Regions from separate parts of the Burkholderia sp. MSh2 genome, predicted to be linked through region 2. Evidence: predicted binding sites of a transcription regulator. Region 2 holds the regulator's gene; the other holds the start of a gene.
The links. Region 2 encodes LexA, which represses DNA repair genes until DNA is damaged. Its sites were predicted from a motif close to ACTGTATNNNNATACAGT; they were not measured.
Positions count from the first base shown of each region.

Region 1: a site for LexA is predicted at 2,489-2,506, ahead of imuA (translesion DNA synthesis-associated protein ImuA). Genes of this name have one in related genera too.

Region 1 covers NZ_JPGM01000046.1:23,746-27,748, reverse strand. The annotation lists gene GQ57_RS26805 (ABC transporter substrate-binding protein) at 1-438, shown strand, start outside; gene GQ57_RS26800 (ABC transporter permease) at 579-1,475, shown strand; gene GQ57_RS26795 (ABC transporter ATP-binding protein) at 1,477-2,271, shown strand; gene imuA (translesion DNA synthesis-associated protein ImuA) at 2,520-3,227, shown strand; gene GQ57_RS26785 (Y-family DNA polymerase) at 3,160-4,003, shown strand, end outside.
Region 2 covers NZ_JPGM01000022.1:72,380-76,382, reverse strand. The annotation lists gene GQ57_RS15080 (sulfate ABC transporter substrate-binding protein) at 42-1,079, opposite strand; gene lexA (transcriptional repressor LexA) at 1,344-1,991, shown strand; gene GQ57_RS15070 (hypothetical protein) at 2,018-2,353, shown strand; gene GQ57_RS15065 (DUF2939 domain-containing protein) at 2,383-3,081, shown strand; gene GQ57_RS15060 (universal stress protein) at 3,169-3,666, opposite strand; gene nodI (nodulation factor ABC transporter ATP-binding protein NodI) at 4,003-4,003, shown strand, end outside.

The DNA of each region.
Region 1 (4,003 bases), on a different contig from region 2:
AAGGCGCTCCAGGAGATCCTCGCGAAGCAGGGCATGACGCTGAAGGAGGCGGCCGCGCCGCGTACCGTCGACATCGGCCCGGCCGCGAAGAGCCTGATCGGCAAGGTCGACGTGATCTACACGAACACCGACAACAACGTCGTGTCCGCGTATGAAGCGCTCGTGAAGGTCGCGAACGAAGCGAAGATCCCGCTCGTCGCCGGCGACACCGACAGCGTGAAGCGCGGCGGCATCGCGGCGCTCGGCATCAACTACGGCGACCTCGGCCGGCAGACCGGCAAGGTCGTCGCGCGCATCCTGAAGGGCGAGAAGCCGGGCGCGATCGCCTCGGAGACGAGCAGCAACCTCGAATTGTTCGTCAATACGGGCGCCGCCGCGAAGCAGGGCGTGACGCTGTCGTCGGATCTCGTCAAGGAAGCCAGGACGGTCATCAAGTAAGCCGCGGCCCGGGCACCGCGCCTTGCCGGCCCGATCCGGGCCCGAACGACACCGCCGGACGGGCGGCGCCTACCCGGGGCCGCCCGTTCGCTTCGCCCGGCCGTACACGTCCGGCCGGGAAGCAACAGGATTTCCCCATCATGTCTCTGTTCTCGTTACTAGGCGCGCTGGAGATCGGCCTGATCTTCAGTCTCGTCGCCCTCGGGGTGCTGATCTCGTTTCGCATCCTCAACTTCCCCGACCTCACCGTCGACGGCAGTTTTCCGCTCGGCGGGGCCGTCGCCGCGACGCTGATCTCCGCCGGCTACGACCCGTTCTCGGCGACGGCGCTCGCGATCGTCGCGGGCGCGCTGGCCGGTTTCGTCACGGGCTGGCTCAACGTGCGCCTGAAGATCATGGATCTGCTCGCCAGCATCCTGATGATGATCGCGCTCTATTCGGTGAACCTGCGGATCATGGGCCGGCCGAACGTGCCGCTCATCACCGAGCCGACGCTGTTCACCATGCTGCAGCCCGACTGGCTGCCCGACTACGTGCTGCGTCCGGCGCTGCTCGCGATCGTCGTCGTGGTCGCGAAGCTCGGCCTCGACTGGTTCTTCTCGTCGCAGCTCGGCCTCGCGATGCGCGCGACCGGCGCGAACCCGCGGATGGCGCGCGCGCAAGGCATCGCGACGGGCCGCGCGACGCTCGCCGGGATGGCGCTGTCGAACGCGCTCGTCGCGCTTGCCGGCGCGCTGTTCGCGCAGACGCAGGGCGGCTCGGACATCTCGATGGGGATCGGCACGATCGTGATCGGGCTGGCCGCGGTGATCATCGGCGAGACGCTGCTGCCCGCGCGCCGGCTGGTGCTGACCACGCTCGCGGTCGTGCTCGGCGCGATCGTCTACCGCTTCTTCATCGCGCTCGCGCTGAACAGCGAATTCATCGGGCTGAAGGCGCAGGATCTGAACCTCGTGACGGCCGCGCTCGTCACGATCGCGCTGGTGCTGCCGGCGACGCGCAAGAAGCTGTTCGCGCGCAAGAACAGGGGAGCCTGACATGCTGTCCGCACAAGACCTGACACTGACCTTCAACCCCGGCACGCCGATCGAGACGCGCGCGCTGCGCGGACTGTCGCTCGAGATTCCCGACGGCCAGTTCGTCGCGGTGATCGGCTCGAACGGCGCCGGCAAGTCGACCTTCCTCAATGCGATCAGCGGCGACCAGCCGGTCGATGCGGGACGCATCGCGATCGACGGTGCCGACGTGACGCGCAAGGCCGCGTGGGATCGCGCGCACCTCGTCGCGCGCGTGTTCCAGGATCCGATGGCCGGCACCTGCGAGGCGCTGACGATCGAGGAGAACATGGCGCTCGCGATGGCGCGCGGCGTGCGGCGCGGCTTCCGGGCCGCGCTCGACCGCCCGTCGCGCGAACTGTTCCGCGACAAGCTGCGGCTCCTGAATCTCGGTCTCGAGAACCGGCTGACCGACCGGATCGGGCTGCTGTCGGGCGGCCAGCGGCAGGCCGTGAGCCTGCTGATGGCGTCGCTGCGGCCGTCGCGGATCCTGCTGCTCGACGAACACACGGCCGCGCTCGACCCGAAGACGGCCGCGTTCGTGCTGGAGCTGACCGCGCGCATCGTCGCCGAGAGCCGGCTGACGACGATGATGGTCACGCACAGCATGCGGCAGGCGCTCGACTACGGCGACCGCACGGTGATGCTGCACCAGGGGCAGGTCGTGCTCGACGTGTCGGGCGACGCGCGCAAGGGGCTCGACGTGCCCGACCTGCTGCAGATGTTCGAGAAGGTGCGTCACGAGCAGCTCGACGACGACGCGCTGCTGCTCGGCTGACGGGCGGCTGGCGGGGCGGCGCGGCGCGCGATGCCGCGTCGCGCCGGGTCGCCCGCGGGCAGGCCGCGCCGGCCCGGCGGGGGCGCGCCCGGATGCGCTCGGGCATGCACGCCCCGGCGCGGGGTAACATGACGGCCGCGCCGGGTTCTCCGCAGATTTTCCTCTGACGAAAACCGGTTTCGCACCGGCGCTGTGCGACGCAGGCGCATTACCATATACTGTATATCCATACAGTTGTGGGTGGCGTCATGCTCGCATCCTCCATTTCTCCCGAATCCCTTCATCCGTCGCTCTGGCGCGGCTCGCAGCTCGCGCGCGGCGGTCCGCGCACGATCGAGACCGGCTTCGCATCGCTGTCGGCCGAGTTGCCGGGCGGCGGCTGGCCGGTCGGCGGGCTCGTCGAACTGCTGGCCGCGCAGCCGGGCTGCGGCGAGATGCGGCTGCTTGCACCCGCGCTTGCGCGCACCGTCAGCGCGCGGCGTCCGCTCGCGCTCGTCGCGCCGCCGCAAGCGCCGCATGCGACCGCGCTCGCCAGTCTCGGTGTGCCGGCCGACGCGCTGCTGTGGCTGCGCGCCGGCAGCCGCACCGATGCGCTGTGGGCCGCCGAGCAGGCGCTCAAGACCGGCTGTTGCGGCGCGCTCCTGCTCTGGCAGGACCCGCGGCCCGATGCGCTGCGGCGCCTGCATCTCGCGGCCGCGCGCACGGGCGACACGCTGTTCGTGATGCTGCGCCCGCTGTCGGCCGCACGGCAGCCGTCGCCGGCCGTGCTGCGCGTCGCGCTGCATCCGGTGCCGGGCGGCGTGTCGCTCGATCTCGTCAAGCGCCGCGGGCCCGCGCGCGGCGAGCCGCTCGTGCTCGATTTGCCGTCGCCCATCGTGGAGAGCCGCTATGCGCGTCTTGCTCGGCATCCATCTGCCGCGCCTGCCGCTCGACGTGTGCGCCCCGCCGCCGTCTGACGGCGCGGCGGACGATGCGGACGATGCGGACGGCGGCGGCGCGGGCTGCGCGGTGCTCGAACAGGGCGCCGTGCTGATCGCCGACGCGGCCGCGCGCCGGCATGGCGTGCGCGCGGGCATGAAGCGCGGCGGCGTGCTGACGCTCGCGCCCGCGACCCGGCTCGTCGAACGCGATCCCGCGCGCGAGGCCGATGCGCTGCGCGCGGTCGCGCTCGCGTTGCTGCGCTTCTCGCCGTGCGTCGCGCTCGACGACGAAGCCACGCTGATCGTCGACGTCGGCCCGAGCCTGCGCCTGTTTGGCGGCCTGCCGTCGCTGTGCCGCCAGGTGCGCGCGACGCTCGCGGCGCTCGGCTATGCGGCGCGCCTGTCCGCCGCGCCGACCGGGCGCGGCGCGTGGCTGCTCGCGCGTACGTCGGCGCGTGCGCGCATCCGGCGCCGCATCGCGAGCGGGCCCTCGCTCGTCCGTTCGCTCGACCGGCTGCCCTGCGTGCTGCTGCCCGATGCGCGTCCGTATGCGGGCTGGTTCGACGGCCTCGGCTGCCGCACGCTCGCCGACCTGCGCCGCCTGCCGCGCGCGGGGCTGCAGCGCCGTTGCGGCCCCGCGTTGCTGGCCGCGCTCGATCGCGCGTACGGCGACGCGGTCGAGCCGCTTGCGTGGATGGCCGTGCCGCCTGTGTTCGACGTGCGGCTCGAATTGCCGGAGCGCGTCGAATACGCGGAAGCCGTGCTGTTCGCCGCGCGCCGGCTCGTCGTGCAGCTCTGCGGCTGGCTGGCCG
Region 2 (4,003 bases):
GATGCGGCGCGCTGTCGTGGCGCGCCGCTGTCGTTATGGCGTTACTGCGGCTTGTAGATCGAATCGAACACGCCGCCGTCCGCGAAATGCGTCTTCTGCGCATTCGTCCAGCCGCCGAACGTGTCGTCGACCGTGTACAGCTTCAGCTTCGGGAACTGCTTCGTGAGCTCCGCCGGCACGTTCTTCGAACGCGGGCGATAGTAGTTGCGCGCCGCGATCTCCTGGCCCTGCGGGCTGTACAGGAAGTTCAGGTACGCTTCGGCCAGCTTGCGCGTGCCCTTCTTGTCCACCACCTTGTCGACCACCGCGACGGGCGGTTCGGCCAGGATGCTCACCGACGGCACCACGATCTCGAACTTGTCGGTGCCGAATTCCTTGACCGACAGGAACGCCTCGTTTTCCCACGCGATCAGCACGTCGCCGATCCCGCGCTGCACGAAGCTCGTCGTCGCGCCCCGCGCGCCCGAATCGAGCACGCCCGCATTCTTGTAGAGCTTCGTGACGAATTCCTTGGCCGTCTGCTCGTTGCCGCCCGGCTTGTGCTGCGCGTACGCCCACGCGGCCAGGTAGTTCCAGCGCGCGCCGCCCGACGTCTTCGGGTTCGGCGTGACGATCGAGATGCCCGGCTTGGTCAGGTCTTCCCAGTCCTTGATCCCCTTCGGATTGCCCTTGCGCACGAGAAACACGATCGTCGACGTATACGGCGACGCGTTGTCCGGCAGGCGCTTCTGCCAGTCCTTGTTGACGAGCCCCTTGTTCGCGAGCGCATCGATGTCGTAGGCCAGCGCCAGCGTGACGACGTCGGCCTGCAGGCCGTCGAGCACCGAGCGCGCCTGCGCGCCCGAACCGCCGTGCGACTGCTTGAAGTTGACGGTCTCGCCCGTCTTCGCCTTCCACTCCTTGCCGAACGCCTGGTTGAAGTCCTGATACAGCTCGCGCGTCGGGTCGTACGACACGTTCAGGAAAGTCGTATCGGCCCACGCATGCGACGCGACGCCCAGCACCGCCGCCGCGCCCAGCGCGAGTGTTGCGATCAGGCGGCCCACTCCGCCCACCAGCCCCGTATTGCGCTTCGCCATCCTTGGTTCTCCAGTGTTGTCGGTATTGCGATGTCGGGCCAGTCTAACGAACGGGTTACATGATTAAAAATAATCGTTCCTTATTTTTTAATACTCAAAAGTGCTAACGCAGACGGGATGGACGGTTGCGGCAGATGAACCGGCGTCAGGACGTCGCGAAATCGCGGCGGAACCGGCGCGATCGCGTCGAACCTCACGTAACACTTGAAATTCGCGGAGTACTGTATAAAAATACAGCTCACTGTCTATCCATACAGTTGAGCCATGACCAAACTCACCGCCCGTCAGCAGCAAGTGTTCGACTTGATCCGCCGCGCGATCGAGCGCTCCGGATTCCCGCCCACCCGCGCCGAGATCGCGGCCGAACTGGGCTTCAGTTCGCCGAATGCGGCCGAGGAGCACCTGCGCGCACTGGCGCGCAAGGGCGTCATCGAGCTGGCCGCCGGCGCGTCGCGCGGCATCCGCCTGCTCGGCATCGACGACGCCCCGCACCAGTTCACGCTGCCGCACGCCGGCCTGATGCAGTTGTCGCTGCCGCTCGTCGGCCGCGTCGCAGCCGGCAGCCCGATCCTCGCGCAGGAACACATCTCGCAGCATTACGCGTGCGATCCCGCGCTGTTCTCCAGCAAGCCCGACTACCTGCTGAAGGTGCGCGGCCTGTCGATGCGCGATGCCGGCATTCTCGACGGCGACCTCCTCGCCGTGCAGAAACGCACGGAAGCGAAGGACGGCCAGATCATCGTCGCGCGTCTCGGCGACGACGTCACGGTCAAGCGCCTGATGCGCCGGCCGGGCGGTCTCGAGCTGATCGCGGAGAACCCCGATTACGAAAACATCTTCGTCAAGGCCGGCAGCGCGGAATTCGCGCTGGAAGGCATCGCCGTCGGGCTGATTCGCTCGGGCGAACTCTGACATTCCGTCTCGCTGAGGAGAACATCATGGAACGCCTTGCCCGCCTGCTGCCTTTCCGCCAATTCGGTCGCCTGCGTCATCTGCGCGGCCGCACGCCCTGCGCGCCGCTATCCGCGGCCGCGCCGGTGCAAGAAGAAATCGCAGTCGAACGGCAGGCGCCCCTGCTGCCGTCGGCGCTCCCCGCTTTCGCGCGGGTGTCGCTGAACGCCGGCCTGAATCACGCGGAACCCGCGCGCCGCGCGCCGGTACGCGTGTATCACGGCCGTTCCCGCCTGATCATGGTCGGCACGATCGATGCCGTATGCCGCATGATCGACCGCTGCATCGCAGAGGAACGATCGGCCGCGCAAAACGGTCTCTGATTGCGGAACATTCCCGCACCGGAGGCAACGTGACCGTATCGCCGGGCCGCGCATCGCGGCTCAAGCCCCTGCTGATCGTCGTGCTGGCCGTCGCGGTCATTGCGGCGATCGGCTATGCGTACGCGTCGCCGTATGTCGCGCTCGGTCGTCTGAAATCGGCGATCGATGCGCGCGACGCGCAGGTCATCAGTGAATACGTGGATTTTCCGTCGCTGCGCATCAGCCTCAAGCAGCAGGTCACGGAAGAACTGATGCGCCGGATCGACGCGGTGAAGAAAGACAATCCGCTCGCGATGATCGGCGCACTGATCGGGTCCGCGCTGATCGGCCCGCTGGTCGATGCGTATACGACCCCGGAGGGCGTGGCCGCACTGATGAGCGGCTTGCCGCCGCGCGGCACGCCGGACGAGCGTCCACCTGAATGGTCGAATCTGCCGCCTGGCCATGCACCGGGCAACGCGTCGGCCAGCCCGGCCCCGGCAAGTGCCGCCGTTGCGGGCAGCAACACGGGCGCCGCGTCATTGCCGGCTCCGGCCTCTGCCGCGCCGGCCGGCCCGGGCGATCCGGAGAATCCGCCGCACCGGCAGCAAACCAGCGCCGGCTACCGGAACATCGACGAGTTCGTCGTGACCTACCAGCGCAGTGCCGACGGCACACGCTATGCGGCTATCTTCCACCGCTTCGGCCTGTTCTCGTGGAAGTTGTCTGCGATCGACCTGCACGCGTAACGGCTCGCGGTCGGCGCCCGCGCGGTTGATCCGGCGTGGCGCCCGACCCGCGCGAATCGCCGGCCAGGCCGCCATCGCATCAGACGATCATTTGCCGCTCGCCGTGGCCGCTTCACGCTCGCGCGCCATCTCGGCCTTCTGCTCCTGCGCCGACGAACACGCCACCAGAATGCTGCAGTTCACGCGATCGAGCAGTTGCGTGTTGCCCGACCCCATCCACCATCTCGAGAGCCCGCTGCGGCACCGGTGGCCGACGACGACGAGGTCGACATTCAGCTCCGTCGCGAGATTCGCGATTTCATCGATCGGATAGCCGAACGCGAAATGGCCCTCGGCTTGCACCCCGCGCTCGCGTAGCCAGTTCACGCCTTCCTGCAGGATTTCGCGTGCTGTTTCCTCGAACCGGCCGCACGCGACGTCGGTCAGCAGACCCGCGCTCTGCGCAATGCTCGAGCGCATGTCGACCACCGACAGCAAGTGCGTTTCCGCCTTCAGGTCCATGGCGAGATTGGCGCCGCAGCGCAGTGCCTTGCGCCCTTCGAGCGAGCCGTCGTAACACAGCAGAATCTTGTTGTAGCTAGCCATGTAACCTCCCTATCGCAATACGAGCCCACGCCTTCATCATGGTGCGCCGCAATTCAGGACGCAAGGGATGGAAAACGCTGATTCGCCCCGCCTGGCATGTGCGCGATGATGCGGTGCACGATCGGTGCGGGCATGCATCGCACCGTGCACGCATGCGCTGAAGCGACGCAGCCGATGCACTAGAATGGCCCGTTCGTACTCCCGCGTGCCGTCAGGCGCACGGGGCGCACGCTTCGGTCATGCCCGTGTGACACGCATTCGTCCGATCCGTTCGCCCGCCGGCCACGCATCCGGCGCCGGAACGCTTCCGCGCCCGCACACAACGACAAACTGCCCA